DNA from 2 places in the Rhizobacter sp. P2_G4 genome. Region 1 is predicted to be linked to the other one. Evidence: predicted binding sites of a transcription regulator. Region 1 holds the regulator's gene; the other holds the start of a gene.
What was found. Region 1 encodes FNR, which switches genes on or off when oxygen is low (the NO sensors DNR and NnrR bind a similar motif). Its sites were predicted from a motif close to TTGATNNNNATCAA; they were not measured.
Positions count from the first base shown of each region.

Region 2: the regulator FNR is predicted to act here: its motif matches at 3,331-3,344, upstream of oxc (oxalyl-CoA decarboxylase).

Region 1 is NZ_JBFUFG010000002.1:769,324-784,044, reverse strand. Features, by position in the region: gene AC1DYS_RS10145 (PAS domain S-box protein) at 1-64, shown strand, start outside; gene AC1DYS_RS10140 (response regulator) at 61-1,206, shown strand; gene AC1DYS_RS10135 (ABC transporter substrate-binding protein) at 1,319-2,326, shown strand; gene AC1DYS_RS10130 (putative bifunctional diguanylate cyclase/phosphodiesterase) at 2,346-4,547, shown strand; gene AC1DYS_RS10125 (AraC family transcriptional regulator) at 4,466-5,581, opposite strand; gene AC1DYS_RS10120 (MFS transporter) at 5,658-6,890, shown strand; gene AC1DYS_RS10115 (NADPH-dependent curcumin/dihydrocurcumin reductase) at 6,933-7,964, shown strand; gene AC1DYS_RS10110 (MarR family winged helix-turn-helix transcriptional regulator) at 8,059-8,529, shown strand; gene AC1DYS_RS10105 (alpha/beta hydrolase) at 8,690-9,703, shown strand; gene AC1DYS_RS10100 (MFS transporter) at 9,815-11,053, opposite strand; gene AC1DYS_RS10095 (4Fe-4S dicluster domain-containing protein) at 11,050-11,364, opposite strand; gene AC1DYS_RS10090 (hypothetical protein) at 11,361-11,735, opposite strand; gene AC1DYS_RS10085 (RNA polymerase sigma factor) at 11,748-12,341, opposite strand; gene AC1DYS_RS10080 (YoaK family protein) at 12,491-13,282, shown strand; gene fnr (fumarate/nitrate reduction transcriptional regulator Fnr) at 13,402-14,139, shown strand; gene AC1DYS_RS10070 (AraC family transcriptional regulator) at 14,208-14,721, opposite strand, start outside.
Region 2 is NZ_JBFUFG010000001.1:432,263-446,983, reverse strand. Features, by position in the region: gene AC1DYS_RS02230 (tripartite tricarboxylate transporter TctB family protein) at 1-132, shown strand, start outside; gene AC1DYS_RS02225 (tripartite tricarboxylate transporter permease) at 154-1,683, shown strand; gene AC1DYS_RS02220 (cytidylate kinase family protein) at 1,697-2,530, shown strand; gene AC1DYS_RS02215 (Crp/Fnr family transcriptional regulator) at 2,573-3,181, opposite strand; gene oxc (oxalyl-CoA decarboxylase) at 3,496-5,205, shown strand; gene frc (formyl-CoA transferase) at 5,232-6,503, shown strand; gene AC1DYS_RS02200 (PAS domain-containing protein) at 6,521-6,961, shown strand; gene frc (formyl-CoA transferase) at 6,958-8,205, shown strand; gene AC1DYS_RS02190 (HAD family hydrolase) at 8,388-8,714, shown strand; gene AC1DYS_RS02185 (fumarylacetoacetate hydrolase family protein) at 8,817-9,584, shown strand; gene AC1DYS_RS02180 (2-dehydropantoate 2-reductase) at 9,619-10,629, shown strand; gene AC1DYS_RS02175 (long-chain-fatty-acid--CoA ligase) at 10,858-12,531, shown strand; gene AC1DYS_RS02170 (hypothetical protein) at 12,745-13,206, shown strand; gene AC1DYS_RS02165 (hypothetical protein) at 13,237-13,749, shown strand; gene AC1DYS_RS02160 (hypothetical protein) at 13,756-14,682, opposite strand; gene AC1DYS_RS02155 (16S rRNA (uracil(1498)-N(3))-methyltransferase) at 14,715-14,721, shown strand, end outside.

The DNA.
Region 1 (14,721 bases):
GGCCCATGTGACCCGAAGCAGCCGTACTGCAACGCCGCTGTCAACGATCGTGGAGAACCCGTGACCGAAGCCATGAAACCCCGGCTGCTCATCGTCGACGACGAAGTGGCGCACATGCAGGCCTTGTGCGACACGCTCGAAGACCACGGTTATGAGACCGTCGGATGCCAGAACGGCGAAGCCGCATTGGCCGCGCTGCAGAGCTCGCCATTCGACCTGCTGCTGGCCGACCTGATGATGCCGGGAATGAGCGGCATTGCGCTCCTGCGCGAGGCAATTGCAATCGACCCGACGCTGGTGGGCATCATCATGACCGGCGAAGGAACAATCACGAGCGCGGTAGACGCCATGCGGTCCGGCGCGCTGGACTACATCCTCAAGCCGTTCAAGGTGAGCGCCATTCTGCCGGTGCTCGGGCGCGGCCTGACCGTGCGGCGCCTGCAACTCGAGAACGCGGCACTGGAGCGACGCGTGAAGGAGCACGTGGTCGAACTGGAAGCAGCCAACCGTGAGCTCGACGCTTTCACCCGCTCGGCATCGCACGACCTGCGCGCGCCGCTGAACATCATCATGGGGTTCTCCAGCCTGCTGGTGAAAGACCTGAGTACCCAGCTGCAGCCTGAGCAGCGCGAGTGGCTGTCGCACATCGAACGCTCGGCTCAGCGCATGAACCAGCTCATCGACGCGCTGATGCGCCTGTCGCGCGTGGGCCGGCAAACGCTCATGCTGCAGACGGTGGACACCGACGCGCTGGTGCGAGGCGTCGTCGAGGAGCTGCGCAAGGACGAGCCCGATCGCCAGCTGGACCTGAAGCTCGACCCCCTGCCCCGCACCACGGCCGACGCGTCGCTCCTGAGGCAGCTGTTCGTCAACTTGCTGTCGAACGCCTTCAAGTTCACGCGCGGCACCGAGCAAGCGCTCATCGAGGTGGGTTGCACCACGCTCGAGGGTGAAGGCCCCGTCTTCTACGTGCGAGACAACGGGGCCGGTTTCGACGTGACACGCGCCAAGCACCTGTTCGCCCCGTTCCAGCGCTACCACCGGGCCGACCTGTTCGAGGGCAGCGGCGTGGGGCTCTCGATCGTGCAGCGCATCGTCCAACGGCACAACGGCGGCATCTGGGCCCAGGCGGCCCCGAACGAGGGCGCCAGCTTCTTCTTCACGCTGCGCGACATCTCGAAGCAGATACCGCCGACCGTGTGGTGACGGTGGGGATGGCCCTTCGCCTCGCTCAGGCATGAGAAGCGCGCCCTTCAGAGAATCGCCATTCCGGCCGATAGGAACAAGTTAGACACGAATCCAGCCAAGGAAGTACCTCATGCCCACATGCGCACCGACCTGCCGCCTTCCCCGTGCGCCAGGCCGTTTGCGCCTGGAGCAGCTCCTCGCACTGATGCTGCTGCTGTTCTTCTGCGCCTGGGCCCAGGCCAAGAGCTACACGATCGGCTTTGCGCAGAGCGACACCGCAGAAAGCGACTGGCGCAAGGCCAACACCGAGTCGTTCCGCGAAGCGGCCAAGGAACTGGGCATCGTGCTCGCATTCAAGGACGCTGGCGGCAAGACCGATGTGCAGCGGCGCCAGGTGCAGGAGTTCATCGACCAGAAGGTCGACGCGATCGTCCTGTCTGCCAACGAGATTCATGGTTGGGACGGCGTGCTGTTGCAGGCCAAGAAGGCGAAGATTCCGGTGGTGCTTTCCGACCGCACGCTGGTCTTGCTGCCCGAGAACCAGAGCAAGGGCTTGTTCGTGACCTGGATCGGCTCCGACTTTCGCTACGAGGGCCGTGCTGCAGGCGCGTGGCTGGCCCAGGAGACCGCAGGCCGCTGCAACATCGTCGAGATCCAGGGCCCGCCGGATGCGGCACCCTCGATCGAACGCGGGAAAGGGTTTCGCGACGCGCTGAGCCTGTTTCCGGGCATGAAGATCATTGCCTCCAAGCCGGGCATGTGGCGCGCCGACCAGGCCAAGGACGTGATGAAGAAGTTCCTGAAGGACGAAGGAACCAACATCTGCGCCGTGTTCGCGCACAACGACAACATGGCGTTCGGCGTGGTCGACGCGATCGAAGAGAACAAGCAACTGGGCCTGAAGCCTGGTAAAGACATCCTGATCGTCGGCGTGGACGGCGTGAAGCGCGGCTTCGAGCTTCTCGTCGAGAAGAAGATCAATGCCTTGGTCGAGTGCAACCCGCTGCTAGGCAAGATCGTGCTCAAGGTTGCGGTCGAGGTGCTGGGCGGGCGCAGCTTCCCACCCACGATGTACATGGAGGACAAGGTGTTCACCACCCACAACGCAGCAGCGGCCCTGCCCTCCAGAAAGTACTGAGCTGGGTTGGGCCTCTGCGATGACGCTCAACCTGACCGGCCGGCGCGTTCACTGGGTATCGACGGCCCTGGCCGCGGCATTCGTGCTGTACGGCCTGTTCTTCTACTTCTCGCAGCGCGAACTGCTGAAGGGCATCACGGCAGCCAAGCTGGCCAGCGTGCAGGTCTACGCCGAAGAGAAGGCGAAAGAAGAGACCGGGCGGCTGCACCAGCGTGCGGCGTCGATGTCGGCCACCATCGCCAAGCTCGCGGCGCGCCAGCTGGAGAACTCGCAGTCTTTCAACGTGATGAAAGAGGGCATGGCGTCGACGCTCGAGCCCTTCATGGACTACTCGGAGATCGCTGCCGTTGAGGTCAGCGACAAGAACAACCGACCCTACGCCGCCATCTGGAAGGGCGAAGGGAAAAGCGAATTCCGTGTCGACTACGCCATGCCACCGGCATTCCGCGAGAAGCACCCCTTCGTCGTGAAAACCGATTCGATCACCGGCGGCGAGACGCAAGGCTTCATCTCCGTCTACATCGATGACCAGGCCGTCTCGGCGCAAGCGGCCGCGACGAAAGACGCCCTGCGCAAAGCCGCCGACAGCGAGATCGCGACGCTCAGAGATCACTTCCACAAGACGCTGTTGCCTCAGGTGATCGTGCTCTTGTGCGGCATCGCCTTCGTCATCTATTCGAGCCGGGCGATCGCTCGTTCTTACCAGGTCATCGACACGCATCGCGAGGAACTCGCCGCCTTCAACCTTCAGCTGGAGCACAAGGTGCAGGAGCGCACCCAGGCGCTGGAGGCGGCTGCGCGAGAAAACCTCCAGGTCAACGGCGACCTTCGCGCGTCGCAGGATGAGTTGCTGCTCACGATCGACGCATTGCGGCGCAAGGATGAAGACCTTCGCCACCTGGCCTTTCACGATGCACTCACCGGCCTGCCGAACCGCGCGCTCTTGCTGGACCGCATGGAGCAGAGCATTGCCGTGGCGGCACGCCAGAACGAGAAGCGCGGCATCATGTTCATCGACCTCGACCGATTCAAGTCGATCAACGATTCGCTCGGGCACGACGCCGGCGATGCCCTGCTGAAAGAGATCGCGAAGCGCCTCAAGGCCTGCCTGCGAAAGGCCGACACCGTGGCGCGCATCGGTGGCGACGAGTTCGTGGTGCTGCTCAACGACGTGTCGATTCCCGAGACCTACGCAACCGTCGCGCAGAAGGTGATCGCGCATCTGTCGCAGCCGATGGAGCTTGCTGGAACGACGGTGCACTCGGGCGTGTCGCTCGGCATCGCCTGCTTTCCGCACGACGGCAACACGGCGGCCGATCTGATGAAGTACGCCGACATGGCGATGTACGAGGCCAAGTCGGCCGGCCGCGGCACCTTCCGCTTTTTCCAGGCCAGCATGACGAGCACCTCGGTGCAACGGCTGCAGCTCGAATCGGAGCTGCGCCTTGCGCTCTCTCGTGGCGAGCTGGAGCTCTTCTACCAACCGAAGGTCTTGCTCGGCTCGAATGCCACGTGCGGCGTCGAGGCGCTGGTGCGGTGGCGCCATCCGGTGCGCGGCCTGGTGCCGCCCATGGAGTTCATTCCGATGGCCGAAGCCACCGGCCTCATCGTTCCGCTGGGCGACTGGGTGCTGGAAGAGGCCTGCCGACAGTCCGCCGCGTGGAAGGCGCAAGGCCTGGGCGTCATCAAGATCGCGGTGAACATCTCTGCGCGGCAGATGCAGCAGGGAGACCTGGTGGAGCGCGTCGGTGCACTGACGCGGCAGCACGGCATCTCTCCCTCGGACCTGGAGGTCGAGCTCACCGAGAGCGTGATCATGGCGAACCCGCAAGAGAGCGCGCGGGTCTTTGCCTCGCTGCGCGAGATCGGTGTGGTGGTCGCGATGGACGACTTCGGCACCGGCTATTCGAGCCTGGCCTACCTGCGCCGGCTGCCGCTCGACGTGCTGAAGATCGACCGGTCTTTCGTGATGAATGCCGACCGCGACGAAAGCGACGGCGAGATCGTGAAGATGATCATCGCCCTGGCCCAAACACTGAAGATCGACGTGGTGGCCGAAGGCGTGGAGACCGAAAGCCAGGCCGCATTTTTGATGCGCTGCGGCTGCACCACGGCGCAGGGCTATCTGTACTCGAAGCCTCAGCCCGCGGTCGACTTCGAGAAGTGGCTGCGAGCGCGGGCGCCCCGCAGCGAGCTGGCGGCTGCAGGCACGGGGACATAAGACTCCCCCTGCGCGCGAACCGGCAAATGGCCCGTTCGCGATGCACTGGGCGGGTGACCGATCACGCGCTTGAAGGCGCGACTGAACGAGGCCTCCGAGTCGTAGCCGAGCCGGTCGGCGGCCACCGCGATGCGCATGCCGTCGTTCGCAATCCAGCGCCGCGCTTCGAACATCTTCACCTTGGCAACGTATTTGGCCGGGCTCTCGCCCATGGTTCGCGTGAAGGCCTCGGCAAAACTGGAGCGCGAGGAGCCCATCAGCTCGGCGAGGCTGGCCACGCTCCAGTCGCGCTCCGGGTCGGCGTGCACGGCTGCGATCACCTTGCCGATCTTCGGGCAGCGCACGGCGGCGATCCAGCCAGTCGAGTCGCTGCAGCCGCATTCGACCCACGCACGGATGATGCTGGACGCCAGCACGTCGGCCAGCCGCGCGAGGATGCCGCAGGCACCGATGCGGTCGAACGCGACCTCGCGCTCCATGGCCTCGAGCAGCGCCGGCACGGTGGGGTCGCGCTGCGCCAGCTCACCTGCCCGCATCACCTCCGGCATCATCGTGACGAGCGGGTGAAGCGGGTCGAGGTTGAAGCGCAGGGCGCCGCAGAAGAGAACGTCGTTCTGCGTGGCCTCGGTGGCGCTGCCGGTACTGACGGCGTCCGCGCCGGCGGCCCGTCCGTCCACGAGGTAGATGTTGTCCGAGACCGCCACGCGGGCCAGCGAGTCGATGTCGACCGCCGGCACATCGGGCGCACTCGCCAGGATGTGGAAGCTGCCGCGCGGCAACAGCACGGCATCGCCGGCGTTCAGCTGCACCCAGTCGGTGGATTGCGTGCGTAGCCAGCAGCCCCCGGTCGCGACGAAGTGGAAGCGTGCCGAGCGCTGGGCCGGGAAGGCCACGGCCCAGGGCGCCTTCATCACGCAGCGCCCGTACTCGACGCCATCGAGCCGCAGGCCCAGCAGGATCTCGGTCAGCAGGTCGCGCTCGCGGCTGGTGTCGCTGGCCAAATCTTCCAGGCGGCTGGACGAATAATCAAGCATTTCGGCTCTTCCGACATTGAAACGCCGAAATCTTATCCCTAAGCTGGTCGCTCATTCAACAACAACGGCCTTCTCCATGTCTTCAACCTGCACAGAGTGCCTCGACGCGAGCGCCGACGCCTTGCCCGGCGCACCTCTCCCCCCGGTGGCGCCCACCGCCGCCGCGGACTGGCCCGCCGTGGCCTCGCTCGCGCTGGGCGTGTTCGGACTGGTCACCGCCGAGTTCTTGCCAGCCAGCCTGCTCACCGCGATGGCGACCGACCTCCACATCAGCGACGGTGCGGCCGGCCAGGCGGTCACCGCCACCGCGCTGATCGGGGCGGTCGCGGCACCCTCCGTGCCGCTGCTCACGCGCCGGCTCGACCGCAAGCTCGTGATGCTGGCGTTGACCGCATTGCTGGTGCTCTCGAACGTGCTCGCGGCCACCGCCAGCAGCTTGCCGGTGTTGCTGGTCGCACGGGTTTTGCTGGGTGTGGCGCTGGGCGGCTTCTGGTCGATGTCTGCCGCGCTTGCCATGCGGCTGGTGCCCGAGAAGCTCTTCGCGCGGGCGATGTCAGCCATCCTCACCGGGGTGTCGGTGGCCACCGTCTGCGCTGCGCCTATCGGCGCGTGGATGGGTGACCTGTGGGGTTGGCGCAGTGCCTTCATCGCAGCCGGTGCGGTGAGCGCGTTCACCTTCGTCTTCCAGCTCTTCACGCTGCCGGCTCTGCCGCCGCGCGACAACCCGAACCTGCGTGTGCTCGCCGAGTTGCTGACGCGACCCAAGGTGCGCGTCGCTTTGCTCGCCGTGCTGCTCGTCATCTCGGGGCACTTTGCGGGGTTCACCTACATCCGCCCGCTGATGGAGAACGTCACGCACCTGTCGGTTGGTGCCATCTCGGCCGTGCTGCTCGGCTACGGCATCGGCGGCTTCTTCGGCAACTTCGCAGGCGGCTGGATCGCGGGGCGCAGTGAGCGCCACGCGATCATCTTTGGCGGCGTGCTGATTGCCCTGCTGGCGGGCGCGCTGTTGATTGGCGGCAAGTCGGCGATCGTCACGGCCGTGGCAATCCCGTTGTGGGGCTTCGCCTTCGGTGCATTCCCGGTCGGCTTCCAGACCTGGATCGTGCGTGCCGCGCCTGACCAGGCCGAAGGCGCGGGCGGCCTGCTGGTCGCGGCATTCCAGATCGCGATTGCCAGCGGTGCCATCGGTGGTGGGCTGCTCGTCGACCACATCGGCGCGCTGGGTGGCCCGAGCTTCGCCGTGGCTGCGCTCACGCTCGGCACGCTGCTCACCTTGCGGCACGGCCCGCGGCCGGTGCGCGCATAAGTGCGCTCCGGTTTCCGTAGCCATTCGTACCCAGGAGATTCCATGCCCGCTGACGCTGTCAACCGCCGCCTCACCTTGGCCTCGCATCCCAAAGGCCTGCCCACCGCGCAGAACTTTCGCCTCGACACACAGCCCGTGCCGGTGCCAGGCGATGGACAGGTGCTGCTGCGCACGCTGTACCTCTCGCTCGACCCGTACATGCGCAATCTGATGGAAGAGGTGGGGCCTGGATATGCGGAGCCGGTACAGATCGGCAACACGATGGTGGGCGGCACGGTGAGCCGAGTCATCACCTCGCGAAACCCGCAGTTTGCCGTCGGAGAATTCGTGCTGGCCAACGCAGGCTGGCAGGACTATGCGTTGTCGGATGGCAGCGACCTGATGTCGCTCGGCGACATGGCGCAGCCTTCACTGGCGCTGGGCGGCCTGGGCATGACGGGTTTCACCGCCTACGTCGGGCTGCTCGACATCGGCCAGCCGCGACCCGGCGAAACCGTGGTCGTGGCAGCGGCCACCGGCGCAGTGGGCTCCGTGGTGGGGCAACTGGCCAAGCTCAAAGGTGCGCGCGTGGTCGGCATTGCGGGCGGCGCCGACAAGTGCCGTCATGCGGTGGACGAGTTGGGCTTCGACGTTTGCATCGACCGGCGCGATCCGCAGTTCGCCGAGCGCCTTGCCGCGGCCTGCCCAGGCGGCATCGACGTGTACTTCGAGAACGTCGGCGGCGCGGTGTTCGATGCCGTGTTGCCGTTGCTCAACCTCAATGCGCGCGTGCCGGTCTGCGGCTTCATCGCGAACTACAACGACGCCACACCACCAGCAGGCCGCGACCGGCTGCCGAAGCTGGTCGCGACCCTGCTGCAGAAGCGCATTCGCATGCAGGGCTTCATCATCCTCGACCACTACGCCGATCGTTTCGAGGCCTTCCGCCGCGACATGGGCCAGTGGGTCGCCGAGGGCCGCGTGAAGCTGCGCGAAGACCGCGTCGATGGACTCGAGCGCGCACCCGAGGCGTTCATCGGCCTGCTTGAAGGCTGCAACTTCGGCAAGCTCGTCGTGCGTGTCGCAGAAGACTGAAGCCGCCAACGATTTCACGCTGGGCATCACACGAAACGAGCCGACAAACAAAATAGCTTGCAATTAGATTGTGTGCGATATACATTCTCTTCCCATGAAGAAGCCTGTGTCATCGCCAACGCCGCAGCCAGCCCAGTCGCTCGCCCTGGATCAGCAACTGTGCTTCGCGCTCTACTCCACCATGCTCGGCCTGAACAAGGTGTACCGAGGTCTGCTGAAGGACCTGGGGCTGACCTACCCCCAGTACCTGGTGATGCTCGTGCTGTGGGAGGGCAACGAACTTACCGTCTCCGAAATCGGCGAGCGGCTGTTCCTCGATTCACCCACCCTCACCCCGCTGCTCAAGCGCCTTGAGGTCGCAGGCCACATTGCAAGAAACCGCTCGGCTGTTGACGAACGGCAGGTCATCGTCTCACTCACTGCTGCGGGCCAGTGCCTGCGCCAGCGCGCACAAGAGATCCCCACCTGCGTGGCTGCTGCGATGGAATGCGCTCCCGATGAGATCGACACCCTTCGCTCGCGGCTCACCGACATGAGGTCGAAGCTCTACAAGAACGCCGCCTGAGGTTCGCTGATGACGGGCGCATGTGCGCCCGCTTCAAAACCAATTACTTCGTACACGATTTATTCGCACGATCTACGCGATTTAGCAGACCGGCGTCGCGCACCGGTCGCAGTTCACAAGACGCGATTTCCTGTCACTTTCACTTCTCAAAGGCACCGATATGAAACGCATCCGCAAGGTCTTCGCCTCCTCCGTTCTCTCGCTGGCCGCTGGTGCCGCGCTGGCCGCCGGGAGCCCGGGCGTCGAGCAAACCACGCAAGGCTTCCTGGAAGCGCTGGCCAAGGGTGGCGGCAAACCGCTCGAAGCCCTCTCGCCGGCCGATGCCCGTGCCGTGCTGGTCGGCGCCCAAGCTGGCGCCAAACTGCCGCCGGCCGACGTGAGCGAGAAGACCATCACCTTGGACGGCAAGCCGATCAAGCTCACCATCGTGCGGCCGGTCGGCGCCAAGGGCGTGCTGCCTGCGTTCATGTTCTTTCACGGCGGCGGCTGGATCCTCGGCGACTTCCCGACGCACGAGCGCTTCGTGCGTGACCTGGTGGTCGACTCCGGTGCGGCCGCCGTGTTCGTGAACTACACGCCCTCGCCCGAATCGCGTTACCCGGTGGCCATCAACGAAGCCTATGCCGCCACCAAGTGGGTGGCCGACAACGGTGCGCAGATCAACGTCGACGGCAAGCGCCTCGCGGTGGCTGGCAACAGCGTGGGCGGCAACATGGCTGCGGTCGTGGCGCTGATGGCCAAGGCCAAGGGCGCGCCTGCACTGCGTGCACAGGTGCTGTTCTGGCCGGTGACGAACGCCAACTTCGAGAACGCGTCTTACGACGAATTCGCGAACGACCACTTCCTGACCAAGAACATGATGAAGTGGTTCTGGGACGCCTACACGACCGACCCGAAGCAACGCCAGGACATCTACGCCTCGCCGTTGCTGGCAACGACCGAGCAGCTGAAGGGCCTGCCGCCTGCCCTGGTGCAGTCCGCCGAGAAAGACGTGTTGCGCGATGAAGGCGAAGCCTATGCCCGCAAGCTCGACGCCGCAGGTGTCACCGTGGTCGCCACGCGCTACAACGGCATGATCCACGACTTCGGCTTGCTCAACGTGCTGAGCGGCGTGCCCGCCACTCGCGCGGCGCTGCACCAGGCGAGCGAAGAGTTGAAGGCACGCCTTCGATGATCTTGCGTTGACCCCACGGCTGCATTGAGCCGCGCATGAAGCAGGCGCGTCACGATTTGTCGTGATGCGCCTGCCATGCCATTGACGGCGCGGCTCTACACCGCACCCAGCTCAGCGCGCGTTATCGGTGCCCAATTCCCGCTGCAGGCGCCACACGAGTGAAAACGCCACCAGCGACGTGGCCACGACCACGTAGCCCACCACGTCGAAATGCAGCAGCTTTCCGTCCGGTGCCAGCGCCACGATGTGGCCTGCGATCACCGAGGCCACGCCTCCGGCAAGTTGCTGGATCGATGCGCTGATCGCATTGAAGGCACCACGCTGAACGTTCGGCGGCACGGAGGACACCATCGCCTGGAACGGGATCATGCGAGAGAAGATCCCGACGAACATCACGGCGTTGACGACGATCAGCACCCACAGCGACACCGGACCCAGGTGCGTGTAGATCAGCACCATGATCATCGACAGCACCGTGCCCAGCACGAACACGCGGAACTTGCCGAAGGCGTCGGTCGCCTTGCCGATCATCGGCCCGACGAAGATCGTGCACAGCCCTGTGATGAGGTAGACCGTCGGCAGGTCGTGCAGTGAGATGCCCAGATTGCTGACGGCAAAGGCACTGCTGAAAGGCATCAGCATGAAGCCACCGATCGTCAGCAGCGCCGTCGTTCCGAACGCCAGCAGGTGGCGCGGGACGCTCAGCGTGCGCAGCAGGTGCACCCACGGGCTGTGCTCCTGCGGCAGCTTCAGGTGGTCGGCAACCGGCTGCATGCGCCAGCTCACCACCAGCCCGCCCACCACACCGAGCCCCGCCATCGCCAGGAACGGCATGTGCCACGACCACCGGTTCGACAGGTACAGGCCGAGCGGAATGCCCAGCACCTGGCTCGCGGCGAACGCCGTCTGGATCAAACCCATCACGCGGCCGCGCATGTTGGCCGGGAAGAGGTCGGTCGAGATCGCGAGCACGATGGAGCCGATGACACCGCCGAACAGGCCCGTCACGACACGTGCCATCAGCAGCGCCTCGAAGCTTTGCGCGAGGCCGCACCACAGCGTGCCGACGATGAAGCCGGAGTAGAAGATCAGCAGCAGGCGCTTGCGGTCGAAGCGGTCGGCAAAGCCCGCGGTCAGCAGCCCCGATGCGGCCGCGCTGAACGCATACGCAGACACCACCAAGCCGAACTGGCTGGGCTCGATGGCCAGCGCGGGCATGATCAGCGCGCCCATCGGCGCCATCAGCATGAAGTCGAGGATGACGGCGAACTGCAGGAACGCCAGCATCCCGACGACGGTCTTCTGGTACGGCGAGAACGGCGCGAGCGCAGGTGTGGTGACAGCGCTCACGGCTTGCTCGCTTGAAAACGGCCGAGCGTGATGGCGCGCTCGGGGCACGCGCTGACGCACAGCCCGCACGATCGGCAGGCCTCGGCATTCGGCGTGTAGGCGACCTGCATGCCATGCACCCGTTGCTTGAGCTTGTGCAACATGCCGAGCGCCTGGTAGTCGGCGTCGGCAATGCGATCGATGCGGAAGACGTTTTCCGGACAGACCCGTACACAATCGCCTTTACCTTCACAGCGCCGCAGGTCGACGATCGGTGCGATCACCCCGGCGGGCTGCTTGCATGCCGCGGCTGGAGCCAGGACGGCGCTCATTCGGCGCTGCCTTCTTTCGGGGCTTCTCTCTGGTCCTCTCTCTGGCCTTCTTTCGGGGCTTCACCCCAGCCACGAGAACAGCCTCTGCCACGGCCGAAGCGCTCGCGCTCCTCGGGCGTCATGGCGCTCCAGGGGCCAGCATGACGCCAGTGGCGGTGGCCGCCATGCCATCCGCCGTGGCCCTTGAATCCACCGAACAAGATGCGACTCAGAACCAGCAGGCCGAGCGCATGCAGGTAGTCGATGGAGCGGGCACCGGCGAACAGGTCGGGAACGATCGCGTTCCACAACACCATCACCAACCCACCCAACACCGCGACTGCTGCAAGGACCATCACGCCCTTGCCCAGGAATCTTGCTTTTGATGCCATCTTTCTTCTCCTTCAGATATCGAGTTCGTCGTAGACCGTTTGAAGACGCACGCGCAATTGCAAAACCGCATAGCGCTTGCGTGCGAGCAATGTGTTGAGCGGCACGCCGCTGCGCGAAGCCAGTTCCTTGAAGCTGCTGCCTTCGAGCTCATGCGCGACGAAGACCTCGCGCTGCTCCGGCGGCAGTTCGTCGAGCGCTTGTTGCAAAGCGTCCAGCAGCCGCCGCCGTGCGTACTGCGCTTCCGGGCCGGCGTCGAGCGACGGCAATGCGAGGTCGAGCCGGTAGGCGCTCTCGTCGTCGTCATCGGCGTCGCCGGTCACGTCGCTCAGCGACTGCTCCTTCTTCTTGCGGAAGCGGTCGATGATGCGATTGCGCGCCACCCGGAACAGCCATGCGCTCGCCTGCTCGATCGGCTCCGGAAGCCGATACGCCTCGACGAACTCGTAAAAGACGTCCTGCAGGATGTCTTCGGCGTCCGTCTGGTCGCGCACGCTGCGCCGGATGAAGTTGCCCAGCTTCGAGCGCTCGCGAAGAACTGTCGCCGTGATGACGCTGTCTCGGTCGGGGCCTCGGTGGGTCATCAGTGCGGGGTTCGGCGGGTCCATGCCACTGAAGACGTTTCAGCGGCGGGAATATTGTGAGCGCTCGAATGCTTTCGCAAAATTGCGCAATTCGTCTGTTGTCTCGCCTGTGCAGACCGCCCGTTCCTGGCCGGGACGCGGGAAGCGGTGTACAACCTGCTCCAAACACCACCATGCGCAGACTTCAACTCCTGACCCACAGGCACCGGGCCCCGTCGACGAATCACGCGCTGGGGCTCTTGCTGGCCTTCAACGCTGGCGCCGTCAACGCGGGCGGGTTCCTGGTCCTGCACCTCTACACCTCGCACATGACCGGCTTTGCTTCGCAGCTGGCCGATGGGCTGGTGCTGGGAGACACCAAGCTTTTTCTGAACGCCATGGGCGCCCTCGTCGCTTTTCTCTCGGGCGCGGCGGTCTGCGCCGTGATGGTGAACTGGGGGCGCCAGCGCCACCTTCACAGCGTCTACGCCCTGCCGCTGCTGCTGGAAGCCGCGCTCATGTTCCCGTTCGGCCTGATGGGGGCCATCACCCTTACCTGGACCACGCCGTTCGCCGTGCCACTCACCGTGCTGCTGCTGTCTTTCATGATGGGGCTGCAGAACGCCGTCGCGTCGAAGACCTCGCGCGGCAGCACCCGCACCACCCACATGACCGGCAACATCACCGACCTCGGCATGGAGCTCGGCAAGATGCTCTACTGGAAMAGCCATGCCAACGCCGCCACGCCATCCGCCGTGCGGCATAACCGCCTTCGCATGCAGACGGTCGGCGGGCTGGTCGCGATGTTCGTGCTCGGCGGGCTCGTCGGCGCCTTCGGCTTCAAGTACGTCGGCTTCGTCTTCGTGATTCCGCTGGCGGCGTTGCTGATGGGTCTGTCGATCCCGCCGCTGCTCCGAGACATCCAGCGCTCGAGCGAACTTCAGCAGCTGCTCAACGCATTCCGCACGCGGCTGCGCGGCCGCTGACTCCTCTCCGCCAAGCGCGGACACAGCGGTTTCGTCCTTGATCTGGCGCAAACCCGGGCAGTGAACCGGCCACAACAATTCCGTGGTCGGCCGATCCGTGCCGCAAACACCGCCTCACCATGACGCCGATCAAGTCCACCTCAGTGCCAGCTGCCTGCTCGACCTGCAACCTCAGGGAGCTGTGCCTGCCTGTCGGCTTCTCGGCACCCGACCTGGAACGGCTGGACGGCCTGGTCACCCAGCGCCGCAGCGTGCCACGCGGCGAGGCGCTCTTTCGCAGCGGCGACAGCTTCGAAGCCATGTATGCCGTGCGCACAGGCTTCTTTAAGACCCGCGTGATGTCCGAAGACGGCCGTGAGCAGGTCACCGGGTTTCAGATGGCGGGCGAGCTGCTGGGGCTGGACGGCATCTGCGACAACACCCACGCCTGTGATGCCGTTGCACTCGAGGACTCGCAGGTCTGCGTGATCTCGTATGGAAAACTGGAAGAGCTCTCACGCGAATTCACCGAGCTGCAGCGCCAGTTCCACCGCATCATGAGCCGCGAGATCGTGCGCGACCACACGGTGATGCTGCTGCTGGGCGGCATGCGCGCCGAAGAACGCGTGGCCGCCTTCCTGCTCAACCTGACGCAGCGCCTGCAGGCGCGCGGGTTCTCGCATTCGTCGCTGGTGCTGCGCATGACGCGCGAAGAGATCGGCACTTACCTGGGCCTGCGCCTCGAAACCGTGAGCCGCTGCTTCTCCAAGTTCCAGACCGATGGCGTATTACAGGTCAAGGACCGGCAGATCCAGGTCCTGGACCACGCAGCGCTTCAGCGGTTCGCCGGCGAAGGCGCTGCAACTGTCGAACTCTGAACGACTCAGACGCTGAGAGTCTCCTGTCGGGCAAAGCTCGGCAACGGCGAAGCATCTCAAGACACACCTCAGTGGCTGCGTGCATAGCTCCCCGGCGGTTGACCCACATGCCGGCTGAACGCCGTACTGAAGGTGCTTGCGGAGCTGTAACCCACTCGCTCGGCAACATCGGCGAGCGAGTGTTCGTTGCGCCGGATTAGGCTCTTCGCCAGGGCCATGCGCCAGGCAAGCAGGTACTCCATCGGCGGGATGCCGACGGTGCGGTTGAAGCGATTGAAGAACGCCGAGCGTGAGAGGGCAGACTCTTTCGCAAGTTGCTCGATCGTCCACGATCGCGATGGGTGCTCGTGCATCTGCCGTATGGCCACCGCGAGGCGCGCATCGGCCAAGCCACGCAAGAGACCCGGCGAGGCCGCTGCACCGGTCGTCGAGCGAAGCGCTTCGATGAGAAGAACCTCGACGAGGCGCGCGAGCACGAGGTCACGCCCGGAACGTTGTTCACGCGCCTCTTCTCCGACCAGCTGCACCATCACTGCAAGCCGCCTCTCGCCGCGGATGTGCACCAGCTGAGGCAACAAGGAA
Region 2 (14,721 bases), on a different contig from region 1:
AAGTACTCATGGGTGAAGAGCATCGTGGCGGCGCTGGTCGTCAACACGCTGTTCTTCTTCATGTTCGAAGTGTGGTTCAAGGTGCCTTTGTTCAAAGGCTCGCTCGATCCCCTGCGCTTCCTCGGCTACTGACACTCCCGGAGCACACGCGAAATGGAAGAAATCAGCGCCCTGTTGCAGGGCTTCTCTGTGATCCTGACCCCGATGAACATCGGACTGATGTTCGTGGGGATCATCCTGGGCGTGCTGATCGGCGTGCTGCCCGGGCTGGGCGGCGCCAATGGCGTGGCCATCCTGCTGCCGCTCACGTTCACGATGTCGCCCACCTCGGCCATCATCATGCTGTCGTGCATCTACTGGGGTGCGTTGTTCGGCGGGGCGATCACCTCGATCCTGTTCAACATTCCCGGTGAGCCGTGGTCGGTTGCCACCACGTTCGACGGTTACCCGATGGCGCAGAAAGGCCAGGCCGGCGCGGCGCTGACGACGGCCTTCACCTCGTCGTTCGTCGGTGCGCTGGTGGCGGTGATCATGATCACCTTCTTGGCGCCGCTGGTGGCGAAGTTCGCGCTCAAGTTCGGCTCGCCCGAGTTCTTCGCGGTGTACCTGCTGACCTTCTGCAGCTTCGTTGGCATGGGCAAGGGGTCGCCGTTCAAGATCCTGGTATCGATGGCGTTCGGCTTCGCGCTGGCGTCGGTCGGCATGGACACCGTGACCGGCCAGCTGCGGCTGACCTTCGGCCAGCCCGAGCTGATGCGCGGCTTCGACTTCCTGATCGCGGTCATCGGCCTCTTTGGCATTGGCGAGATCCTGTTGTCAATGGAAGAAGGGCTGAAGTTCTCCGGCAAGAGCGCAAAGATCGACCCGAAGGTGGTGCTGCAGACCTGGAAGCAGCTGCCGCAGTACTGGGTCACCTCGCTGCGCAGCTCGCTGATCGGCATCTGGATGGGCATCACCCCGGGCGGTGCCACACCGGCCTCGTTCATGAGCTACGGCTTGGCGAAGAAGATGTCGCGCAAGGGTCCGAAGTTCGGCACCGGCGAGATGGAGGGCGTGATCGCGCCGGAGACCGCGGCGCACGCGGCCGGCACGAGCGCGCTGTTGCCGATGCTGGCGCTCGGCATTCCCGGCTCGCCGACTGCGGCCGTACTGCTGGGCGGCCTGCTGATCTGGGGTTTGCAACCCGGGCCATTGCTGTTCGTCGAACAGAAAGACTTCGTCTGGGGGCTGATCGCCAGCATGTACCTCGGCAACGTGGTCGGCCTCATCGTCGTGCTGAGCACCGTGCCGTTGTTCGCATCGATCCTGCGCATTCCGTTCTCGATCATTGCGCCGGTGATCATCGTCATCTGCGCGATCGGCGCCTACACCGTTCACAACGCGATGCTCGACATCTGGTTCATGCTGGGCTTCGGTGTCGCGGGCTACCTCTTCAAGAAGCTGGACATCCCGTTGGCGCCGCTCGTTCTCGCGCTGGTGCTGGGTGACAAGGCCGAAGACTCGTTCCGGCAGGCGATGCTGGTGTCGCAGGGCGACGTGGGGATCATGTTCTCCAACCCGCTGGTGGGCGGCATCACGACGCTGGCACTGACGCTGCTGTTCTGGCCGCTGATCTCCAAGGGCATTGCGCTGATCAAGCCAGCCAAGCCCGATGAGTTCGCCGCCGAGCGCCCTGTGGACTGACGAAGGAGCTGCCATGCCAGTGATCGCAATGACCCAGGAAATGGGTTCGCTCGCCAAAGACGTTGCACTGCAGCTCGCGCAGACCTTGAACCTCGCGGTCATGCGCCACGAGGTCGTCGACCGGGTGGCCGAGAAGATGAACGTGCCCAAGAGCCTGATCCACCGCCTGCGCGGCGGCAAGGCCGGCGTGGTGGAACGCCTGACCACGGATCAGAGCAGTGTGGCGCTCTACACCGCCGAAGAGCTGTTCGCGCTGGCCGACCGTGGCAACGTTGTCTTGCGCGGCTGGGGCGCGACCTGCCTGCTGCGCCCGGTGCCGCACGTCGTGTGCGTGCGGGTCACGCGCTCGATGAAGAAGCGCGTGGAGTGGCTGATGGAACACCTGGAGACCGACGACGCCGAGTTCGCCGAAGCCGAGATTCGCCGCAGCGACCAGGCGCACAGCTCACGCATGAACGACCTGTACGGCGTGACCTGGGGTGACCCGCGGCTCTACGACCTCGTGCTCAACACCGACCGCATCTCGGTCGAGAGCTGCGTCGAACAGATCGCAACGCTGGTGCGCCGCCCGGAGTTCGCCGAGACGCCGCAATCCAAGGCGCTCTTGGCCAACATGACGCTCGAAGCGCGGATTCAGGTGGCCTTCAAGGACCACGCCGCCACGGACGACATCAGCATCACCGTGAACGCGGACCAAGGCAAGGTCACGCTGCAAGGCATCGTGCTGAACAACGAGGAACGTTCGCAGGCCGAACTCGTGGCGGCCGGTGTGGCCGGTGTGGTGAGCGTGGACAACCAGCTGCGCTTGATGGCGAGCTCGAGACGCTTCGCTTCGGCCAAGTACTGATCCTATCGGCCGAAGCTCAGGCACGCAGGTGATGCAATGACTTCAAACCTTGCTGCGCTTCTTCAGCCGACTCAGGGTTTCGGCCGACAGGTTCAGGTAGGACGCGAGTTCCTTGCTCGGAATGCGGTCGACCAATTCGGGGTGCTTGCGCATGAACCGCTCCAGGCGGCCGGGCGCGTCGAGCAGGTGCAGTGTGATGGTGTGGGCCATGATTTCGCTCATGCCGCGCATAACGTAGTACTCGAACAGCTCCTTGGTCGGAGCGTGGCGGTTCAGGAACGCGATCCACTCCTTCAGCGGCAAGCTGGCCACGCGCGCCTTGGTCACGCAGACGATGCCATACGGTGTGGGCGTGCCCAGGCGCATGGCGGCGTAACTCGTCTCCATGTCACGCTCGTCGGCGAAGCGCAGGATCATTTCCTTGCCCTCCTTGTTGGAGACGACGCGCTTCAAGATGCCGTCGAGGATGAAGTACTGCTCCATCTCGCGCACACCCTGGTGCAGCAGGAACTCACCCTTGTTGCAGTCGACGATGACGAGATGCGGCTCGAGCTCAGCGCGATCTTCTTCGCTCAGACCCTCCAGCGCCACGTTCTGCTTGAGCTGGAGGCTGATGACTTTCCGTTCGGGATGGTTCGCGAGCAAGGTCATGGGGTGGCCATCATTCCGAATAGAGCCGTGTCCTGCGCCGAAGAAACACGAATGACGTTTTTATCGGGATGGGTATCGAACAGCGAAGCTGCTGCAGCGAACGAAACATGGCGCAGAACCGGGTCGCTCGGCAGTCCATTTTTCGAAAATTGACCGCGGTCAATTGGGAGAACAGGGATCGATTTCTATGATACCCCGACGATGCAAGACCCCGTACCCCGGCACCCAGCGGGGCGGCGATATCCACCTTTGGAGGTCGCTGCCGCACGTTGCTGCACGACCCTTGTAGCAGCCAAAACGAAGAGACGTACACCATGACAAACGACACCCAAGCCAGCGAACAGACCGACGGGTTCCACCTGCTCATCGACGCCCTGAAGCTCAACGGCATCGACACGATCTTTGCCCTGCCCGGTATCCCGATCACCGACCTCACGCGCATGTCGCAAGCCGAAGGTCTGCGTGTCATCTCGTTCCGCCATGAGCAGCACGCCGGCAACGCAGCCGCTGCCGCTGGCTTCCTGACCCAGAAGCCGGGCATCTGCATGACGGTGTCTGCACCGGGCTTTCTGAACGGCCTCACCGCGTTGGCCAACGCCACGACCAACTGCTTCCCGATGATCCTCATCAGCGGCTCGAGCGAGCGCGAGATCGTCGACCTGCAGCAAGGCGACTACGAAGAGATGGACCAGCTCGCAATCGCCAAGCCGCTGTGCAAGGCTGCGTTCCGCGTGCTGCATGCCGAAGACATCGGCGTGGGCGTGGCGCGCGCCATCCGCTCCGCGCTGTCGGGCCGCCCGGGTGGCGTGTACCTCGACCTGCCAGCCAAGCTGTTCGCGCAGACCATAGATGCAGCGGCCGGCAAGAAGTCGCTGATCAAGGTGGTGGACCCCGCACCGCGCCAGATCCCGGCCCCCGATTCGGTCCAGCGCGCACTCACGCTACTCAAGGGCGCCAAGCGCCCGCTCATCGTGCTGGGCAAGGGCGCCGCTTACGCGCAGGCCGATGCCGACGTTCGCGCGCTGGTCGAGAAGAGCGGCATTCCTTATCTGCCGATGTCGATGGCCAAGGGCCTGCTGCCCGACACGCACAACCAGTCTGCATCGGCCGCCCGCTCGTACGCGCTGGCCGAGGCCGATGTGGTGATGCTGGTTGGTGCGCGGTTGAACTGGCTGCTGTCGCACGGCAAGGGCAAGACCTGGGGCGAGCCCAACTCGAAGCAATTCATCCAGATCGACATCTCGCCCACCGAGATGGACAGCAACGTGCCGATCGCCGCGCCGCTGGTCGGCGACATCGGCTCGTGCGTTGCCGCGCTGGTGGCGGGCATGGGTTCCAACTGGGCCAAGCCACCGACCGAGTGGACCCAAGGCCTGGCCGAGCGCAAGGACAAGAACCTGTCGAAGATGGCTGCCACGCTGGCGCAGACGCCTTCGCCGATGAACTTCCACAGCGCGCTGAACGTCATCCGCAACGCCGTGAAGGCGCGCCCTGATGCGATCGTCGTCAATGAAGGCGCGAACACGCTCGACTTCGCGCGCAGCATCGTCGACATGTACGAGCCGCGCAAGCGCCTCGACGTGGGCACCTGGGGAATCATGGGCATCGGCATGGGTTTCGCCGTCGCTGCAGCGGTGACCACCGGCAAGCCGGTGATCGCGATCGAAGGCGACAGCGCCTTCGGCTTCAGCGGCATGGAGGTCGAGACCATCTGCCGCTACAACCTGCCGGTTTGCGTGATCGTCTTCAACAACAACGGCATCTACAAGGGCACCGACGTGAACCCACGTGGCGGTGACGTTGCGCCCACCGTGTTCGTCAAGAACGCGCGCTACGAAATGATGATGCAGGCCTTCGGCGGCGTGGGCGTTCTCGCCAACACCACCGAAGAACTGGCGAAGGCGTTGGAGGAGGCAGTGTCGTCCGGCAAGCCGACACTGATCAACGCCGTCATCGATGAAACCGCAGGTACCGAGAGCGGTCGGATCACGAGCCTGAATCCGCAGGCCGCCAAGAAGAAGTAACCCAGTCCACACTTAGGAGCATAGACATGAGCGACCTGCCACTCAAGGGCATCAAGATCATCGATTTCACGCACGTTCAGGCCGGCCCCGCCTGCACACAAATGCTGGCTTGGTTCGGCGCCGACGTCATCAAGCTCGAGCGCCCTGGCGCTGGTGACGTGACACGCAGCCAGCTGCGCGACATCCCGAACGCCGACGCGCTGTACTTCACCATGCTGAACAGCAACAAGCGTTCGCTGACGCTGAACACCAAAGCGGCTGAGGGCAAGGAAGTGCTCGAGAAGCTGATCCGCGAGTCCGACGTGATGGTCGAGAACTTCGGCCCCGGCGCGCTCGACCGCATGGGCTTCACCTGGGAGCGCATCCAGGAACTGAACCCCGGCATGATCCTGGCCTCGGTCAAGGGCTTCTCCGACGGCCACCACTATGAAGACCTGAAGGTCTACGAGAACGTGGCGCAATGCGCCGGCGGCGCGGCGTCCACCACCGGCTGGTGGAAGGGCGAGAACTCGCAGCCGACGATCAGCGCTGCCGCACTGGGCGACAGCAACACCGGCATGCACCTGGCCATCGGCATCCTGACGGCCATCATCGGCCGTCAGAAGACCGGCAAAGGCCAGAAGGTCGCCTGCTCGATGCAGGACGCTGTGCTGAACCTGTGCCGCGTGAAGATGCGCGACCAGCAGCGCCTGGAGAAGGTGGGCTATCTCGAGGAGTACCCGCAGTACCCGCATGAGATGGAAGCGTTCAAGGACCGGGTGACACCCCGTGGTGGCAACGCCGGCGGCGGTGGCCAACCGGGCTGGATCCTGAAGTGCAAGGGCTGGGAGACCGACCCCAACGCCTACATCTACTTCACGGTGCAGGGCCATGCGTGGGAGCCGATCTGTGACGCGCTGGGTAAGCCGGAATGGAAGACCGACCCGGCCTACACCACGGCCAAGGCTCGCCAGCCGCACATCACGAAAATCTTCGACACGATCGAAGACTTCATCAAGGACAAGACCAAGTTCGAAGCGGTCGACATCTTCCGCAAGTTCGACATTCCTTGCGCACCGGTGCTGTCGATGAAAGACCTGCTGCGTGACGAGTCACTGCGCGCGAGCGGCTCGATCGTCGAGGTCGACCACAAGGAGCGCGGCAAGTACTTCACGATCGGCAGCCCGATCAAGTTCTCGGGCTTCAAGCCCGAAGTCGTCGGCTCGCCGCTGCTGGGTGAGCACAGCGATGAAGTGCTCGCCGAACTCGGCTACAGCAAGGAGCAGATCGCCGCGCTGCACCGATCTGAAGTGGTCTGATACCTGGGGAGCTACCTTTGCAAACGAACGTCGATCTCACCCAGCTCGTCGCAGGAGCCGGCGACGCGATCATGGTTTGCGATGCGAAGGGCGCTATCACGTTGTGGAATAAGTCTGCCGAGCGCATCTTCGGATTTACCGAAGCCGAAGCGCTCGGCCAGTCGCTGGACCTCATCATTCCGCAGCGACAGCGCCAACGGCACTGGGACGGTTATCACAAGACGATGGAGACGGCCGTCACCAAATACGGTGCCGATGTTTTGCGCGTGCCCGCCCTGCATAAAGACGGGCACACCTTGTCGATCGCCTTCACGGTGTCGATGATCTTCTCGGCGGACAAGAAAGTCAGCGGCATCGTGGCGATCGTCCGCGACGAAACGACCCGATTTGCCGAGGAACGCGAGCTGCGCAAACGTCTGGTAGAAATGGAGGCCAAGACAACTGGAAGCAAGCAATGAGCAAGGCACTCGACGGCGTTCGTATTCTCGATTTCACCCACGTCCAATCCGGCCCCACCTGTACCCAGCTATTGGCCTGGTTCGGCGCTGACGTGATCAAGGTCGAACGTGCCGGCGAAGGCGATGCCACTCGCGGCCAGTTGCGCGACATTCCCGGTGTGGACAGCCTCTATTTCACGATGCTGAACCACAACAAGCGTTCGATCACGCTCGATACCAAGAAGCCGAAAGGCAAGGAGGTGCTCGACACGCTGATCAAGACCTGCGACGTGCTGGTCGAGAACTTCGCTCCCGGTGCCCTCGACCGCATGGGCATCACCTGGGAGCACATCCAGAAGCTCAACCCCCGCATGATCGTCGCCTCGGTCAAGGGGTTCGGGCCGGGCAAGTATGAAGAGTGCAAGGTCTACGAAAACGTGGCGCAGTGCGCCGGTGGCTCGGCGTCGACCACCGGTTTCGATGACGGCCCGCCCATGGTGACTGGCGCCCAGATCGGCGACAGCGGCACTGGCCTCCACCTCGCGCTGGGCATCGTGGCCGCGCTCTATCAGCGCAACAGCACTGGGCGTGGCCAGAAGGTGCTGGCACCGATGCAAGACGCCGTGCTCAACCTTTGCCGCGTGAAGCTGCGCGACCAGCAGCGGCTGGAGCGCACCGGCACCATGCACGAGTACCCGCAGTACCCCGACGGCACCTTCGGCGAAGCCGTTCCCCGCGCAGGCAATGCATCGGGCGGTGGCCAGCCCGGGTCGATTTTGAAGTGCAAGGGCTGGGAGACCGACCCGAACGCGTACATCTACTTCATCACGCAAGGCGCTGTGTGGCCGGCGGTGTGCAAAGTAATCGGCGAAGAAGGCTGGATCGACGACGAGGCCTATGCCACGCCGGCAGCGCGACTGCTTCACCTGAAGCCCATCTTCGCGCGCATCGAGAAATGGACCATGACCAAGACCAAGTTCGAGGCCATGGAAATCCTGAACAAGTACGACATTCCCTGCGGTCCGATTCTTTCGATGAAAGAGATCGCGGAAGACGAGTCCTTGCGCAATACCGGCACGATCGTCGAGGTCGACCACCCTACGCGGGGCAAGTACCTGACGGTCGGCAACCCGATCAAGATGTCGGACAGCGCCACCGAGGTGACGCGCTCACCGCTGCTGGGAGAGCACACCGAAGAAGTGCTGACGCAGCTGGGTTACAGCGCTGATGACCTCGCCATGCTTCGCGCCGAGCGGGTGATCTGAACTGACACCGGGCGGCGCCGGCCGCCCACCCCTCGGCACGGTCAAAATCAATCCATAACCTCGAGAGAATGGTCTAGATAAAATACTTTAACTATCAATTATGGGTCAACGATCCTACATTTTGTACCTGCCCGCCGATTTTGATTTATCAACCGCGGCAGCCAAGTTCAAAGGAGAAGATCATGGCCCATGGATTGCAAGCTCATTCCGCCCAAGATGAGGAATTGAATGCCTATAACGCGGCATTCTATGAATTGGGTTTTCGATGGCACTGGGACAGCAATACCTATAACGAGCTGTTAAACCACAGCTCGAATACCACTGAGTGCGTTCGGCATTATCTGCAGAGCCGCCAGGCCCATCTTTTGAGAGCTTATGACGCCGATTTTTTGGTCGAAGCCATTCAAGCCAAAAAGGCCTTGCTGGCTAAGAACTGGACAGCACAGACCCCGGGGCGTCGCGCCCAGTTCGACTGGTCCGAAACGCTCGGCGGTGAATTGGGCGTGTGAATTGCAAGGAGTGGATCGGCTCGGCCCACTCAAAGACAATGTTCAACGCCGTCGGGCCCGCTTGTGCAGGGGCCGGCGGGTCCACCAGAGAAGAACCCCACCATGCAGCTCCGCTGGATCCGCTTCGAACACGCCGGCCAAATCAGTTTCGGGACACTCGAGGGCGACAGAGTGCACCAGCGCCGGGGCGACATGTACGGCGCGTCAGAGCCGACGGGCGCCGTCTTCGCACTGAGCGACGTGAAGCTTCTGACGCCCTCCGAGCCGAGCAAGGTCATTGCGATGTGGAACAACTTCCATGCGCTGGGCGCCAAGCTGAATTTGCCCGTGCCCTTGGAGCCGCTGTATCTGCTCAAGTCGCCGAATTCCTTTCTCGCGGCCAACGAAACCATTCGCAAACCGCTGTGTGACGGCAAGGTGGTGTTCGAAGGGGAGCTTGGCATCGTCATCGGCAAGACCTGCACGGCAGTGGCTGAATCGCAGGCGCTGTCGCATGTGTTCGGCTACACCTGTGCCAACGACGTGACGGTGGCCGACATACTCAACCGCGACGCCTCGTTCGCGCAGTGGTCGCGCGCCAAGGGCTTCGACACCTTCTGCCCGATGGGCCCGGTGGTGGCCTCCGGGCTCGACCCCGCGACACTCACCGTGACCACCGTGCTCAACGGCGAGGTCCGCCAGAACTATCCGATCAGCGACATGCGCTTCTCGGTACAACAGTTGGTCAGCCTGATTTCCTTCGACATGACGCTCTACCCGGGCGATGTCATCCTGTGCGGAACATCGATCGGTGTCGGTTCGATGAAACCGGGCAGCGTCATCGAAGTCGAAATCGACGGCGTCGGCAAGCTCAGCAACCGTTTCGGTTAGAGCTCGCACCAGAATTCAACAACTGGAGTTCGACATGAAGATTGCAGTCATAGGCGCTGGCGCCATCGGGGGCTTGGTGGGAGCGAAGCTCGCGCTGGCCGGTGAAGACGTCACGTTCATGGTGCGCGGAGCCAACCTCGATGCCATCCGCAACAACGGCATCAAGCTGATCTCTGCCGAAGGCGACGAGCAGGTGGCGCGCAACGTGAAGGCCACGAACGACTACGCCGCAGCGGGGCCGCAAGACATCGTCGTCCTCGCGATGAAGGCCCATCAGGTCGAAGCGGTTGCGAACGACGTGCCCAAGCTGTTCGGCCCCGAGACCGTGGTGGTGACGATGCAGAACGGCATCCCCTACTGGTACTTCCACAAACACGGTGGCGTGCTCGCGGGCAGCGTCGTGCGCAGCGTCGACCCGAACGGCATCGTCGGCGAGAAGATTCCGGCAGGCCGCGTGATCGGTTGCGTGGTGTACCCCGCGTCCGAACTCATTGCGCCAGGTGTTGTGAAGCACATCGAAGGCGAGCGCTTCCCGGTCGGCGAACTCGACGGGTCGTCGAGCGAGCGCGTCAACCGCGTCTCGGCCTGCCTGACGCAGGCGGGCTTCAAGTCACCGGTGCTCGACAACATCCGCGCCGAGATCTGGCTCAAGCTCTGGGGCAACCTGACCTTCAACCCGATCAGCAGCCTGACGCATTCGACCCTGGTCGACATCTGCCAATACCCTCTGACGCGTGAGCTGGCCTCGGCCATGATGCGCGAGGCGCAGGCGGTGGCCAACAAGCTCGGCATCGAGTTTCGTGTGACGCTCGAGAAGCGCATTGCCGGCGCCGAAAAAGTCGGCAAGCACAAGACCTCGATGCTGCAGGACGTCGAAGCCGGCCGCGCGCCGGAGATCGATGCACTGGTCGGCGCCGTCGTCGAGCTGGCCCGTCTCACCGAGACGCCGACACCGCACATCGACACGGTGTATGCGCTCGTCAAGCTGCTTGCGCAAACCATGGATGCACAAAGCGGACAGGTTCGCCTTGTCGCTGCAAGCTGAGCCAGCGCTCTCGCGTCACACGGTTCGCAAGGCGTATGACGCGTCTGTTCAGCAGCTCAATCTCCGCTCTGACTTCTGAGCAAACTCGGCCCATGAAGGCCAAGGTGTGGTCGTTTTCACGTTTGATGGAAACGCACGACCGTTCGACGCTCGAAACCCCTGATGTGGGTCACGTCAGCTATGCGTCAGAATCTCGCCTTCATGCAAGAGTTGCATTCGGAGCAGAAGATGGAAAAGACATGGCTCAAGCAATACCCCGCGGGCGTGCCTGAGCAGATCGACCCCGATCAATACCAGTCGCTCACAGCACTGATCGAGGAGGCCTTCAAGAAGCACGCAAGCCTGCCCGCCTACAAGTTCATGGGCAAGAGCTTCAGCTTTGCCCTTGTCGACGAGCAGTCGCGGGCCTTCGCGGCCTACCTGCAGTCGCAGGGGCTGGAGAAGGGTGACCGTGTGGCCATCATGATGCCCAACGTGCCGCAGTACCCGATCGCAGTGGCAGGCATCCTGCGCGCCGGCCTGGTGGTGGTGAACGTGAACCCGCTGTACACGCCGCGTGAACTCGAGCACCAGCTGAAGGACTCGGGTTCGAAGGCCATTGTCATCGTCGAGAACTTTGCTGCCACGCTGCAAGCTTGTTATGCCGCGGTGCCGACGAAGAAGATCATCCTCGCCAGCATGGGCGAGATGCTCGGCTTCCCGAAGGGGCTGATCGTCAACTACGTGGTGCGCAAGGTGAAGAAGCTGGTGCCGGCCTTCACCCTGCCCGGCGTCGTGCATTTCAACGACGCGGTGGCGGCCGGCCGCAAGGCGGCCTACCGCGCGCCCGACCTCAAGCCGACCGACATTGCCGTGCTGCAGTACACCGGCGGCACCACGGGTGTGAGCAAGGGCGCGGTGCTCCTGCATCGCAACCTGGTGGCCAACACGCTGCAGAGCGAGGCTTGGTACCAGCCGGCCCTGAAGAAGGTGCCCGCAGGCGAACAGCTGACGACGGTGTGCGCCTTGCCGCTGTATCACATCTTCGGTTTCACCTCGAACATGATGCTGTCGATGCGCACCGGCGGCTGCAACATCCTGATCCCCAACCCGCGTGACATCCCGGCGGTGTTCAAGGACCTGTCGCGTGAGCGCATCCACAGCTTCCCGGCGGTCAACACGCTGTTCAACGCCATGGCGAACCACCCGGGGTTGAACACGGTGGACTGGAGCCACTTGAAGATCTCGGTCGGCGGCGGCATGGCCGTTCAGCAGGCCACCGCCAAGCTGTGGCTCGAGAAGACGGGTTGCCCGATCTGCGAAGGCTATGGCCTGTCGGAGACGTCGCCGTCCGCCACCTGCAACCCGCTCGACAGCGATGCCTTCACGGGCACCATCGGCCTGCCTTTGCCCAGCACCGAGTTGGCCCTTCTCGATGACGACGGCAAGGAAGTGCCCGCCGGCACGCCGGGCGAGATCGCCATCCGCGGCCCGCAGGTGATGGCCGGCTACTGGCAGCGCCCCGACGAGACGGCCAAGTCGATGACGGCCGATGGCTACTTCCGCACCGGCGACATCGGCACCGTGGACGCGCGCGGCTACTTCAAGATCGTCGATCGCAAGAAAGACATGATTTTGGTGAGCGGCTTCAACGTCTACCCGAACGAGATCGAAGACGTGGTGACGCAGATGCCCGGCATCCGCGAATGCGCTGCGGTGGGCGTACCCGACGCCAAGGCCGGCGAGGCGGTGAAGCTGGTGATCGTGCGCAGCAACCCCGCCGTTACCGAAGCCGATGTGAAAGCCTATTGCGAGGCCAACATGACAGGCTACAAGCGGCCCAAGATCATCGAATTCCGCAACGACCTGCCGAAGACGCCGGTTGGCAAGATCCTTCGCCGGGAGCTCCGTGACAAAGCCTGATTCCGCGAACGCGGAAGTGAAATTCCTTCGGCCCCAGATGGAAATCGTGAAAACTTGGCGCCGTGGCGGTTCTAATGTGGAACAACGTTGCACAGAACGGGCCGAAACAAGTCCTGCAGTGCGTAAGCGACGCACACTTGCAAGCGCAACGACGTTGTCATCCACGGGAGCTCGCCGGTGATCTGGTCCAAGACTGATGCGGGAAGAACGGAAATGCAGACGCGTGCGCTCGTCAAAGAGCGCAGCCAACGCAATCTCTTGCTGCTGATTGACGGTATCAAGACCGAAGAGATGCTGTTGGCCAACGTGGCTGGCGTGAAGCCCGAAGACTTCGAGTCTCTCCAGTCGCTGGGGTTGATCGCACCGGTTTCCAGCTCGTCATCGAGCCGGTCCTCCCACTCCTCGGCCTCATCCAGCAGTGCTTCGGCGCCTGCGACTATGCCGCCGGCAGCGGCCGCTGAAGAGCCTCTCGACTACTCCCAGTTCACCACCGCTCTCACGCAGCTGATTTCCAGTGAGCTGGGGTTGCGTGGGTTTACGCTGACCTTGGCTGTCGACAAGGCCAACAGCATCGAAGAGCTGCGCGAGGTGGCCACCCGCGTGATCGATCAGATCCGCGATCGCAAGGGCCTGCCTGCCGCCGAAAAGGCCCGGCGCACCCTCTTTGGCGCCTGACCTCCCGCTGCTGCGCTCGGCTTCTTCTCGATGACCCTTCTGCGCAGCCTGCTGCACGGCTTGCGGCGTCTCCTGCGCGGTGTACTGCTGATCCTGGCGGCGGCAATCCTCTTCATCGAGGAATGGGGCTGGCGGCCGCTCACGGCCTGCATGGCGTGGCTCGCGAAGTGGCCACCGCTCGCGCGGCTGGAGGCCGCCATCCGAGGCGTGTCCCCACGGTGGGCCTTGGTGCTCTTCATCGTGCCGGCCACGCTGCTGTTCCCGATCAAGCTGGTGGCGCTATGGCTCATCCACAAGGGACATGCAGCGTTGGGGCTCGCCGTGATCGTCGCGGCGAAGTTGCTAGGCACCGCCCTCGTCGGTCGCCTGTTCGTGCTGACCGAACGGCAGCTGATGCAGTTCGCGTGGTTCGTGCGGGCGCTGAACTGGTGGCGCACCACCAAGGAGCGCGTCAAGGCGGCCGTCAAACGCACTGCCAGCTGGCGTGTCGCTCAGGTGCTGACGCGGCGTGTGCGTATCCTCTTCAGGCGCTTCTCGCGCTAGCTTCGGCTAGTGCCTGAACTCAGGCAGTCTTCTGCGGCGGCCTTCGAACTCGGCGGTCAAGCCTGCGTCGCCGAACTTCGCAGCCAGCGCGTTGGCGCGGGACAGCGCATCCGCTGCGTCATCCGCCATGCCCAGCCAGGCACAGGCATTCCAGCGTTCCAGCTCCAAGAACGCGCGGTCCACGTCTTCGCCATGCGCGCTGTCGTGCGCGTCGAGCAGCGCCAGGCCAGCCATCGCATGGCGCAGAGCGAGATGCGGTTCGCCGAGCGCCGTGCAGGCGATGGCTCGGGTGTAGAACGCGCGTTCATGCTGCACCCAGGTGCCGGCGTGTTGCCAGAGGCGCTGAGCCTGCTCGGCGCTGCGGGCCAGCGCGGCGCGCAAGGCGCCATGCTGCAGATCAGTGTCGGGCCGCTCCAGCAAGCCGCTGGCGATGTTGTTGAGGCAGGCGGCGGTCTGAGCGTCGAGCGGGGTCTGCGTGGGCCACGCGCTGTCGGTGATCGCCGCCAGCGCTCGCAGGGCGGTCTGTGCCGCGTCGCCGTTGGATTGGGCGGGCATGAGGTACATCGCGGCGCTGAGCGCCAGCAACTCGGGCGCGCGTTCGGTCAAGGCGCCGCTGGTGGCCACCAACTCGGTGGCGGCACGGGTCAGCGAATCGGTAGCACCGACGATCAATGCGGCGGCGCCCAACTGTCGCCACAAAGCAGGGTGCGGCGTGGGCAAGGCCAGCTCGATCAGTTGCTGCTGCCGTGACAACGCCTCGTCCCAAGCCGAGAGCTTTTCTCCCAGCACGTGGTTGATGAGATAGGCGTAGTTCAGCCAGCGTTCGACCGGCAATTGGCGTGTGTTCAGCTGGCGCAGCAGCTCGGCCGCGCGAGCCGGTTCGGCGTCGTGGCAGGCGTTGATTTCGTCTAGGCGTTCGGTGTCCGTGCTCATGGTGGCAACTCTAGCTGAGGCACACTCGCCGCATGCCCG